Linked DNA regions of Ciceribacter thiooxidans. The protein of the gene in region 1 interacts with the protein of each later gene in a pairwise test. Links are inferred from orthologs where the notes say so. Each region holds a gene or a part of one and is shown on either strand. Other genes may lie near its edges.

Region 1 (8,335 bases):
GCCGGCGGTTCGCAAGTACTGGCCTCCTGACGAGAAAGGAGGCGCGGCTCTTGCGGGCCGCGCCTCCGGTCTGTCGGGTCGAAGGTCGAATATCGTCAGCGGATGCGCTTGGCAGCCGGTTCCGGCACCAGTTCGCCGTCGAGGCGGCGATCGAGGTAATCCTCGCATTCGGTCAGAAGGGTTTCTGTCTGGCCGGAGAAGAAGTGGTTCGCACCCGGGATCGTCCTGTGCGTGATCAGGATGCCCTTCTGCGTCTTCAGCTTGTCCACCAGTCCCTGAACGTCCTTCTCCGGTGCTACCTTGTCGGCGTCCCCGTGGATGATCAGGCCGGAAGACGGGCAGGGCGCGAGGAAGGAGAAATCATAGGTATTCGGCTGCGGCGCGATAGAGATGAAGCCTTCGATCTCCGGACGGCGCATCAGGAGCTGCATGCCGATCCAGGCGCCGAAATTGTAGCCGGCGACCCAGCAGCTCTTGGAATCGGGATGCAGGCTCTGCACCCAGTCGAGCGCGGAGGCCGCGTCGGAAAGCTCGCCGGCACCATGGTCGAAATCGCCCTGGCTGCGACCGATGCCACGGAAGTTGAAGCGCAACGTCGTGAACCCGCGCTTCTGGAACATGTAGAAGAGCTGGTAGACGATCTGGTTGTTCATCGTGCCGCCGAACTGCGGATGCGGATGCAGGATGATTGCGATCGGCGCGCTTTTTTCCTTGGACGGCTGATAGCGGCCTTCGAGGCGGCCGGCTGGGCCGTTGAAAATCACTTCGGGCATGGATACTCCGGTCTTTCGTGTTTTTTCGGTTCCAGACTGTCCACAGGGCGGCACGATGACTTGACGAATGCAGTCAGCTTTTCTAGAACAAAGTTTAGAACCGTTCGAAACTGGATGATGGGTCACCCATTGTTGGACGTGTCATAAGGCAAGCCCGGCGGAAATTTCAAGAAAAATGCGCCGAGCGGGCCGGAATGGGTCAAAAGCGAAAATAGTCATGGCGAAACAACGCATCTACATGGACTGGAACGCGACGGCGCCTTTGCTCGGCGAAGCGCGCGCGGCCGTGCTCGATGCGCTGGCCGAACCGGGGAACCCGTCGTCAGTGCATGCCGAGGGGCGCGCGGCCCGCGCCATGGTCGAGAAGGCCCGCCGGCAGGTGGCCGCGCTTGTCGGCGCGGAACCGTCACATGTGACCTTCACCAGTTGCGCGACCGAAGCTGCGAACCATGTACTGACGCCCGAATTCCGCATGGGGCGGGCGCCGCTTGTCGCCTCGATGCTCTACGTTTCGGCGATCGAGCACCCGGCTCTGCACGAAGGCGGCCGCTTTGCCGCCGATCATGTCCGCGAGATCCCGGTGTCCGCTTCCGGCGTCGTCGACCTCGGTGCGCTGGAGACGTTGCTGGCTGCGCATCCTAAGGCAGAGGGACTGCCGCTTGTTGCCGTCATGCTCGTCAACAACGAGACGGGTGTCATCCAGCCGGTTGCCGACGTCGCCCGTGTCGTCCACGCTCACGGCGGACTGCTGGTGGTCGATGCCGTCCAGGCCGCCGGCCGCATTACGATCGACATGGGTGCGCTCGGCGCCGATTTCCTCATCCTGTCATCGCACAAGATCGGTGGCCCCAAGGGTGCGGGCGCGCTCGTCTCTCGCGGCGAGACGTTGATGCCGGTGCCGCTCCTCAAGGGCGGCGGCCAGGAGAAGGGGCATCGCGCCGGAACGGAGAACGTCGCCGCACTCGTCGGATTCGGCGCGGCTGCACAATGGATGTCCGAGGGTCTTACCGAACGAAATGCGGCAATCGGCGCCTTGCGAAACCGCCTCGAAGAGGGCATGCGTGCGGCGGCCTCCGATGTCGTCATCCACGGTGCGGGAGCGGCGCGGGTCGCCAATACCTGCTTCTTCACGCTGCCGGGCCTGAAAGCCGAGACGGGGCAGATCGCCTTCGACCTCGAGGGGCTCGCCCTGTCGGCCGGCGCGGCCTGCTCATCCGGCAAGGTCGGGCAGAGCAACGTGCTGACGGCGATGGGGCATGACGCGAAGACAGGCGGACTGCGCATTTCGCTCGGCCCGTCGACGACAGCGGATGAGGTCGAGCAGGCGATCGACATCTTTTCGCGCGTCGCATCGCGGCGCAAGATGGCCGGCGAGGCGGCCTGACACGGGATAAACTTGCGGAAAGTCAAATTTCCGCTTGCGGTAAGGGGTGAAATACACGCCTCTGACAATTACATAAGGGGCGGTTTCCGCTTCTGCGTTATCAAGCTGCCGGACCTTGGACCCGGCAAGATTGGAGAACGAGCATGGCTGCCGTACAGGAAACAATCGATCAGGTCCGCCAGATCGATGTGGATCAGTACAAGTACGGTTTTGAGACGATGATCGAAGTCGACAAGGCGCCGAAGGGCCTGTCGGAAGATATCATCCGTTTCATTTCCGCAAAGAAGAACGAACCGGAATGGATGCTGGAATGGCGTCTCGACGCCTATCGCCGCTGGCTCACCATGGAAGAGCCGACCTGGGCGCGCGTCCACTATCCGAAGATCGACTTCAACGACATCCACTACTATGCCGCGCCGAAGACCGCGGAAGGTCCGAAATCCCTCGACGAGGTCGATCCGGAGCTCCTGAAGGTCTATGAAAAGCTCGGCATTCCGCTGAAGGAACAGGAAATCCTGGCGGGCGTAGAAAAGTCGAAGATCGCCGTCGATGCCGTCTTCGACAGCGTCTCCGTCGTCACCACGTTCAAGGAAGAGCTGAAGAAGGCCGGCGTGATCTTCATGTCGATCTCGGAGGCGATCCGTGAGCATCCCGATCTTGTTCGCACGTATCTGGGCTCGGTCGTTCCGGTCTCCGACAACTATTATGCGACGCTGAATTCCGCCGTGTTCACGGACGGCTCCTTCGTGTTCGTGCCGAAGGGCGTGCGTTGCCCGATGGAGCTTTCGACCTATTTCCGCATCAACGAGAAGAACACCGGCCAGTTCGAGCGCACGCTAATCGTCGCCGAGGAAGGCGCCTACGTCTCCTATCTCGAAGGCTGCACAGCCCCGCAGCGCGACGAGAACCAGCTGCATGCGGCGGTCGTCGAACTCGTCGCCCTGGATGACGCCGAGATCAAGTATTCCACCGTCCAGAACTGGTATCCGGGCGACAAGGAAGGCAAGGGCGGCATCTACAACTTCGTCACCAAGCGTGGCGATTGCCGCGGCAAGAATTCCAAGATCTCCTGGACCCAGGTCGAGACCGGCTCGGCGATCACCTGGAAATATCCTTCCTGCATCCTGCGCGGCGACGGTTCGCGCGGCGAGTTCTACTCGATCGCCGTTTCCAACGGCTACCAGCAGGTCGACAGCGGCACCAAGATGCTGCACCTCGGCAAGAACACGTCGAGCCGCATCATCTCGAAGGGCATCTCCGCCGGCCGCTCGAACAACACCTATCGCGGTCAGGTGTCGATCCACCGCAAGGCCGCGAACGCGCGCAACTTCACCAATTGCGATTCGCTCCTGATCGGCGACAAGTGTGGCGCGCATACCGTGCCCTACATCGAGGCCAAGAACACGACGGCGAAGGTCGAGCACGAGGCGACCACCTCGAAGATCTCCGAGGACCAGAAGTTCTACGCGATGCAGCGCGGCATTCCCGAAGAGGAGGCGATCGCACTGATCGTCAACGGTTTCGTCCGCGACGTCATCCAGCAGCTGCCGATGGAATTCGCTGTCGAAGCCCAGAAGCTGATCAACATCTCGCTCGAGGGGAGCGTGGGGTGACGAGGATCTACTGCCGGAAGGGCTGAACGCGACACCGGTGTGAACAAGAACAGGTAGATCCTCGGGACAAGCCCGGGGATGACGGAATTGCAAGGCGCCGGACGGCGCAACAGGAAACGACAGGCGGCCCTTGAACCGCCCGATGGACAGGAACACAGACATGCTTGAAATCAGAAACCTGCACGCCCGCATCGCCGAAGATGGCACCGAAATCATCCGCGGCCTGAACCTCACCGTCAAGGCCGGCGAAGTGGCGGCGATCATGGGGCCGAATGGCTCGGGCAAGTCGACGCTCTCCTACATCCTGTCGGGCCGCGAGGATTATGAAGTTACCGAGGGCGATATCCTCTACAACGGCGAGAGCATTCTGGAGCTCGATCCGGCAGAGCGCGCGGCAAAGGGCATTTTCCTCGCCTTCCAGTATCCGGTCGAAATTCCGGGTGTGGCCACCATGCAGTTCCTCAAGGTGGCAATGAACGAACAGCGCAAGGCGCGCGGCGAGCCGGAACTGACGACGCCGGAATTCATGCGCCGCGTGAAGGAAGCATCCGCCGAGCTGAAGATCGCCCCCGACATGCTGAAGCGGCCGCTCAATGTCGGCTTCTCCGGCGGCGAGAAGAAGCGTGCCGAAATCCTGCAGATGGCGCTTCTGGAGCCGAAGCTCTGCATCCTCGACGAGACCGACAGTGGCCTCGACATCGACGCGCTGAAGATCGTCGCCGACGGCGTCAACGCACTGAAGTCGCCGGATCGTGCCGTGATCGTCATCACCCACTATCAGCGGCTCCTCGACTACATCGTGCCGGATACCGTCCATGTCCTCTACAAGGGGCAGATCGTCAAGACCGGGGACAAGAACCTGGCACTCGAACTGGAAGCCGGCGGTTATGCCGACATCATCGGACAAGCGGCCTGACCGGCCGGGAAGGAGTCCTGACGATGACCCTGCAAGCAGCCAACCGACTGACGGCGGCGGAAACGCAGCTGATCGACAGCTATTCGAACCAGATCGGCGAACTTCCGGGCGACGGCAGCGTTCTCGCCGCGCGCGACCGGCTCTTCGACGAGCTCAAGCGCGGCGGCCTGCCGACCCGCCGGATCGAGGCCTGGCACTACACGGATCTGAAGAACCTGTTGCGAGCCGTTCCGGACTATGCCGTGGCGACGAATGCCGCGGCGGTCGCGCCCGTGGTTGTCGGTTCGAGCCTGCTTACCCTTTTGCAGGGCGCGGCTCGGGACATCCGCGCGCCGGAAGGTGTCGGTGTCCAGCCTTTCCGCGGTAAGCTTGCCGACGGTTCGGCCGTGAGCCAGCTCGTCGCCTATGACCGTGACGATACGATCGGGCGCATCAACAGCAGTTTCGTCCGTGACGGCTTTGCCATATCGGTCGAGGCCGACGCGGCTGTCGAAGCGCCGATCGAGCTGCAGTCGGCCCATGGCGCCGGCCAGCTTCACGTCCGCTATCCGGTCACCTTCGGCGCAAAGAGCCGCGCGACGGTCATCGAACGGCATATCGGCAACGGCACGGGACCGGCGTTCGTCTCCGCCGTCAGCGATCTCGTCCTCGGCGAAGACGCCGAAGTGACGTGGATCATCCTTCAGGCCCAGGGCAAGGACGACACCCATCTCGGGCAGATCAAGGCCGAGCTCGGTGCCGGGGCAAAGTTCCGCCTCTTCATCATCAATGCAGGCGGCAAGCTGGTGCGGCAGGAGGTTCATGTCCGAACCGCCGGCGAGGGCTCCGATTTCACCCTGCGCGGCATCAACCTGATCGGCGGCGAGAGCCATGTCGACGTCACGATGACGCTTGGCCACGACGTCGCGAACACCACCTCGACGGAGATCGTCCGCAACGTGGTCTTTGATCGCGGACGCGGCGTCTTCCAGGGGATGATCAGGGTTGCCCCCGATGCGCAGAAGACCGACGCCCGCATGGCTTGCAACACGTTGCTGCTGTCCGACGACGGCGAATTTTCGGTCAAGCCGGAGCTCGAGATTTTTGCCGACGACGTGCAGTGCGCCCACGGCGCGACCGTTGCCGACATCGATCACAACCATCTCTACTACATGATGTCGCGCGGCGTTCCGGAGAAGCAGGCACGGGCACTGCTCGTGCGGGCCTTCGTCGCGGAGATCGTCGAGGAACTGGAAGGCGAGGCTCTGGTGGAGGCGCTTGAGGCGTTGATCTCCGATTGGCTGGAACGCCATGGCTGATCTTTCCTCCACAGTCGCGGCTTACGACGTCGAGCGCGTCCGGCAGGATTTTCCGATCCTGTCGCGCGAAGTCTATGGCAAGCCGCTGGTCTACCTCGACAATGCCGCCTCGGCCCAGAAGCCGAAGCAGGTGATCGACGCGATCTCGCACGCCTACGCGCACGAATACGCCAACGTTCATCGCGGCCTGCACTTCCTCTCGAATACCGCGACCGAGGCCTACGAAGGTGCGCGCGAGAAGGTGCGGCGTTTCCTCAATGCTGGCTCGGTCGACGAACTGGTCTTCACCAAATCCTCGACCGAGGCGATCAACACCGTCGCCTATGGCTGGGGCATGACGCATATCGGCGAGGGCGACGAGATCGTGCTGTCGATCCTCGAGCACCATTCGAACATCGTGCCCTGGCATTTCCTGCGCGAACGCAAGGGGGCCAAGCTCGTCTGGGCGCCGGTCGATGACGACGGTGCCTTCCACATCGAGAATTTCGAGAAGTGCCTGACCGAGCGGACCAAGCTCGTCGCGATCACCCACATGTCGAATGCGCTCGGCACCGTGGTGCCGGTCAAGGAAGTCTGCCGCATTGCCCATGAGCGCGGCATTCCGGTGCTCGTCGACGGTAGCCAGGGCGCGGTACACATGCCAGTCGACGTCCGCGACATCGACTGCGACTGGTATGCCGTCACGGGACACAAGCTCTATGGTCCTTCGGGCATCGGCGCGCTTTACGGCAAGATGGAGCGGCTGAAGGAAATGCAGCCCTTCATGGGCGGCGGCGAAATGATCGTCGAGGTGACCGAAGACCGCGTGACCTACAACGACCCGCCGCATCGTTTCGAGGCGGGCACCCCGCCGATCGTCCAGGCGATCGGCCTCGGTCATGCCCTCGACTACATCGACAGCCTCGGCCGCGAGGCGATCGCCGCGCATGAGGCGGAACTTGCCGCCTATGCCGAGGAACGGCTGCGGGCGATCAATTCCCTGCGCATCCTCGGCAATGCGCCCGGCAAGGGGGCGATCTTCTCCTTCGAGCTCGCGGGCATTCATGCCCACGACGTCTCGATGCTGATCGATCGCCGCGGCGTGGCTGTCCGGGCCGGCACGCATTGTGCACAGCCGTTGCTTGCGCGCTTCGGTGTGACCTCGACCTGCCGGGCGTCGTTCGGCCTCTACAACACCCGCGCCGAAGTCGATGCGCTGGCCGATGCGCTCAACCACGCGCGTACATTCTTTGCTTGAGGAGCCGCTCATGAGTGTGAACGAGAGCGAACATAAGCCGGACTTTCGCGAGGATATCGTGCAGTCTGACATTCCGCAGGCGGAGCTTGCGCGCCTTTCCGACGACATCGTCGCGGCGCTCAAGACCGTCTATGATCCGGAAATTCCAGCCGACATCTTCGAGCTGGGGCTGATCTACAAGATCGACATCGACGACGACCGCATGGTGAAGATCGTCATGACGCTCACAGCGCCGGGCTGCCCGGTGGCGGGCGAGATGCCGAGCTGGGTGCAGAACGCCGTCAGTGCCGTCGAGGGCGTTTCCGGCGTCGAGGTGGAGATGACATTCGATCCGCCGTGGACGCCCGACCGCATGTCGGAAGAGGCCCAGGTGGCGGTCGGCTGGTATTGATCGTCGTCAAGGCCGGAACTACATTTAGCGAACCGAAGCGCCGGACCTTGAACCCGGCTGCGGCAGGAGACAGGAAATGGGCTTTCAAGTCATGACCATGACGGACGCCGCTGCCGAGCGCGTTCGCGCGATCGTCGCAGGTTCCGGGCCGGACGCGCAGGGCGTCCGCGTCGGGATCAAGAAGGGCGGCTGTGCCGGCATGGAATACACGATCGAGCTCGTGACGGCGCCGAGCGCCAAGGACGATCTCATCGAACGCGACGGCGCGAAGGTCTGGGTCGACCCGGCCGCGGTTCTCTACCTTCTCGGTACCGAGATGGACTTCGAGACGACGAAGCTGCGTTCCGGTTTCACCTTCAGCAATCCCAATCAGACGTCGGCCTGCGGCTGCGGCGAATCCGTCGAGCTGAAGGCGGCAGACCTTGCCGACCTCGCACGCCAGAAGGACGCAGCGGTGACCGCCGGCTGAGCAGCCTGCGGCTTCACCTGCTCTTCCGCTCTGTTTCCGATAATTGTTTCTTCAGCCGGCAGCGGCAGCCCGAAGGGCGCGCGGCTTTCGAACGCGCAGGCGCAGCACCCGGAGGCTGTGTGCTTCCGTGTGAATTTTCTGCAAAAACTATTGCTCTACGTTTCGTAATTTGTATAGTTTGCGGCCATGGATACAATAGACCACAAAATCATCAGTCTTCTTGCGGAGGATTCGCGGCGTTCGCTCAGCGATAT
Region 2 (3,416 bases), 1.2 Mb from region 1 along the record:
GAAGCAATTGCGCGTTCCACCGAGACATGCCTTAACCTGCGCGTTCCGATCGTTTCGGTAGTGGTCGGCGAAGGCGGGTCGGGCGGCGCCATTGCGATCGCCACCGGCAATCGTGTCTACATGCTAGAGCACGCGATCTACTCGGTTATCTCTCCGGAAGGTGCCGCCTCCATCCTCTGGCGCGACTCGACCCGGGCCAAGGAAGCCGCGACAAACATGAAGATCACGGCCGAGGATCTGAAGGCATTGAACGTGGTCGACGGCATCATTCCGGAACCGATCGGCGGCGCACATCGCGACCCGGATGCAGTCATCGACCGCGCCGGCGACGTCATCGCCTCGGCGCTGGCTGATCTCGGTCGCCTGTCGGGCGACCGGCTACGGCAGGAACGCCGACAGAAGTTCCTCGATATCGGACGCTCGCTGTAACGGCCCTTCTGGAAGCCATAATCCTGCTCTTTTTGAGTGCTAGCGCCGACCGGTCGGCGCGGCGGGAAACGCAGTGATGGTTTACAATTTGTGAAGGTTGCGATCGTATATTAGGCGAGCGCGCGATAACCGGCGACGTCACCCCTTTTTCGAGATGAGAATCCCGAATGCGTTTGAAACCAACCGCTCTTCTGATGATTGCCCTCACGATCGGGCTTACAGGCTGCAACGATACGCTCGACAGCGTCGTTGACCCGTCGACCGTCAAAAACAAGGTCGAATACCAGCTGCCTTCGCGCGTCCTCGGCGAGATGAAGGCAAAGGGCATGGAGCGGAATTCGCCGATTGCCTTGCGCATCTTCAAGGAAGAGGGCGTTCTGGAAATCTGGAAGGCGAAGACGAACAACCGTTTCGACAAGATCGCGGAATACCAGATATGCGCGTGGTCGGGGCGCCTCGGCCCGAAGGTCAAGGAGGGCGACCGTCAAGCGCCCGAGGGCTTCTATCCGCTCTCGCCTTATCACCTGAATCCGAACTCGAAGTATTTCCTTGCGATCAACACGGGATACCCGAACCGCTACGACCAAGCGAACGGTCGCAACGGCACCAATCTCATGATTCACGGCGCATGTTCTTCGTCGGGCTGCTACTCGATGACGGATGCGCAGATCCTGGAGATCTATGCGTTTGCCCGCGACGCGTTCAAGGGCGGCCAGCAGACGATTCAGTTGCAGGCCTTCCCATTCCGCATGACGGCCGACAACATGGCGCGCCATCAACACAGCCCGTATTACGATTTCTGGAAGATGCTGAAGGTCGGCTACGACAATTTCGAAGTCACCAAACGTCCGCCTGAAGTCGGTGTATGCGACAAGAAATACGTCTTCAATCAGCAGGTCGAGGACGGTAAGACCCTCAACGCTATGGCTGCCTGCCCGCCGATGTCGGCACCCCCTGCGCTGCAGGTGGCGCTTGCGTCTTACAATACACAGTACGAGCGCGACTTCGCGAAGGCCTCCAAGAAATACGACGGCAAGATCTGGTACGACCCGACGGAGGCAGAGCGCAAGGCTCTCGTCGCCGAGATGCGCAAGGGTCACGACCTCGCCTATGCACCGACGGGCTCTGCGCTCAAGGCCGGGAAGCTGCTGAAGATCGAAGAATTTGAAAAGCTCGTTACGGAAAAGGACGCGGCAACAAAGCCAGGTACCGCACCCGCGGCAACCGCAGCTTCCGCTCGAGCTTCGGCGAAGACGGACGACGTCGCGCAAACGGCCAGCGTGCCCCTGCCGCAGGCGAACCCGCTCGCTCCGGCCGCGGTGGCGCCAGTTGCCGAGGAGCCCAAGAAGCCGTTCTGGAAGTTCTGGCAGAAGTGAGTGGCTCCGACGCGATCTACGACCTCAGGGGACTGAAATGTCCGCTGCCGGTGCTCAAGACTCGGCGGCGACTTTCCGTCATGGAAAGCGGTGCCGAGCTGTGGATCGAGACCACCGATCCGCTCGCCGTGATCGATATCCCCCACTTCTGCAGCGAAGGCGGACACGTGCTGCTGGCGAGCGAGAAACACGAAGCCAGCCACCGCTTTCACATTCGCAAGGGCTGAGAGCCGCCCCTACATGCGCATACCAGGAATGGCGAGTGGATTGTCCTCGAGCGCGGCGCGATCAGGCCTGTCGATTTGCGGTTTGCCCGTGAAGGCATCGAAGAGTTCCCGCACATATGTTTCCGGCAGGTCCCTGGCGATCACGACGAGCCGCGTGCGGCGATCGTTGGGGTCGGGCCACGAGGGCAACCGATAGGGCGGATGAAAGATGGCCTGGACACCATGCAGCACCAGCGGTCGGTCCGGCTGATCGGTCGTCCGCACGATGGCCTTCATTCGCAGAAGCTTCTCGCCGTGTGCCGACCGCAGGAGATCGACGAACATCTCCAGCGAGGCGGGGTTGATCGGCCCATCATGGACGATCGAATAGGACCGGATCGACTCGCCGTGCCGGTTTACGTCGTGATGATGCGCATCGTGGTGGTGAGAATGATCATGTCCGTCATGGTGCCCGTGTGCGTGACTGTGTTCGGCCGTCTCGCCGCTGAGCCAACGGTCGACATCCGGAATTTTCGTCACCGGATCGTAGAGCCCGTTGAAAAAAAGCGCCGCAGTCCCGACCTCGCCATGGTCGCCATCGGCGATCGGCGCCCGTGGATTGAGCGTCGCAAGACGGCTCTGCAATTCGGGCAGCCTTTCGGCAGAGGCAAGGGACGCCTTGGTCAAGACCAGCCTATCAGCCACGGCGACCTGCCGGACGGCTTCGGGAAAATTGTCGAGGGTCGAAAGGCCGTTCACGGCATCGACAACGGTGACCACCCCCTCCAGATCGAAACAGCTGGCGATCACGGGATGCCCCATCACCGATTGCATGACGGGAGCGGGGTCTGCGAGGCCCGTGGTCTCGATAACAACGCGCGATACCGGCCTGATCTTGCCGGTCTGCATTCCGTCGACAAGCGCCGCCAACGTATCCACGAGTTCCCCCCGTACCGTACAGCAGAGGCAGCCGTCGGCGAGCTCTATAATGGCGTCGTTAGAAGACTCGACCAGCATGTGATCGATACCGACCTCGCCGAACTCGTTGATGATGACCGCCGCATCCCGCATTGCCGGATCCTTGAGAATGCGGTTGAGCAAGGTCGATTTACCCGCACCGAGAAACCCCGTGAGGATGGAAACGGGAATGCGTTCGTTCATGGACGGCATGCTGGACCCCTTCGGATCAGAAATTGGGCCTCGGGATGGGGATCGGTACGTTCGCGATGGTGTTGCTCGCAGACGCCGGTTGGGCGGACACCTCACCACCGGGCAGGAGGCCTGCGAACACCGCACGCGGCGGCCGATCCATCTCTCTTATATAGGGCGAGAAGAGCTTCATGCGACCTTCTTCGTCGCGTCCTTCGCTGCGTTCCTTGCGCGCCGTCTGAGAGCAGATGTCGCT

What was found.
Region 2: the proteins of H4I97_RS06450 (region 1) and H4I97_RS00670 interact in binary tests that used the Escherichia coli proteins (3 or more experiments, as listed by UniProt). The link is inferred for Ciceribacter thiooxidans from one-to-one orthologs.

The regions. Positions count from the first base shown.
Region 1 is NZ_CP059896.1:1,378,900-1,387,234, forward strand. The notes cover bases 242-3,073. They hold H4I97_RS06450 (cysteine desulfurase family protein), read left to right. Parts: upstream 242-990; coding sequence 991-2,157; downstream 2,158-3,073. Other genes in these bases: H4I97_RS06445 (alpha/beta hydrolase), read right to left, coding at 242-773; sufB (Fe-S cluster assembly protein SufB), read left to right, coding at 2,301-3,073. In the rest of the region: H4I97_RS06440 (GGDEF domain-containing protein), read left to right, coding at 1-30; more of H4I97_RS06445, read right to left, coding at 96-241; more of sufB, read left to right, coding at 3,074-3,770; Fe-S cluster assembly ATPase SufC, read left to right, coding at 3,931-4,686; Fe-S cluster assembly protein SufD, read left to right, coding at 4,710-5,984; H4I97_RS06470 (cysteine desulfurase), read left to right, coding at 5,977-7,221; H4I97_RS06475 (SUF system Fe-S cluster assembly protein), read left to right, coding at 7,232-7,612; Fe-S cluster assembly scaffold SufA, read left to right, coding at 7,689-8,081; H4I97_RS06485 (Lrp/AsnC family transcriptional regulator), read left to right, coding at 8,268-8,335. UniProt on the Escherichia coli protein: Master enzyme that delivers sulfur to a number of partners involved in Fe-S cluster assembly, tRNA modification or cofactor biosynthesis. Catalyzes the removal of elemental sulfur from cysteine to produce alanine.
Region 2 is NZ_CP059896.1:155,202-158,617, reverse strand. The notes cover bases 455-3,416. They hold H4I97_RS00670 (sulfurtransferase TusA family protein), read left to right. Parts: upstream 455-1,801; coding sequence 1,802-2,032; downstream 2,033-3,416. Other genes in these bases: H4I97_RS00660 (D-alanyl-D-alanine carboxypeptidase family protein), read right to left, coding at 3,198-3,416; H4I97_RS00665 (CobW family GTP-binding protein), read right to left, coding at 2,042-3,181; H4I97_RS00675 (L,D-transpeptidase family protein), read left to right, coding at 597-1,805. In the rest of the region: H4I97_RS00680 (acetyl-CoA carboxylase carboxyltransferase subunit alpha), read left to right, coding at 1-429. UniProt on the Escherichia coli protein: Sulfur carrier protein involved in sulfur trafficking in the cell. Part of a sulfur-relay system required for 2-thiolation during synthesis of 2-thiouridine of the modified wobble base 5-methylaminomethyl-2-thiouridine (mnm(5)s(2)U) in tRNA.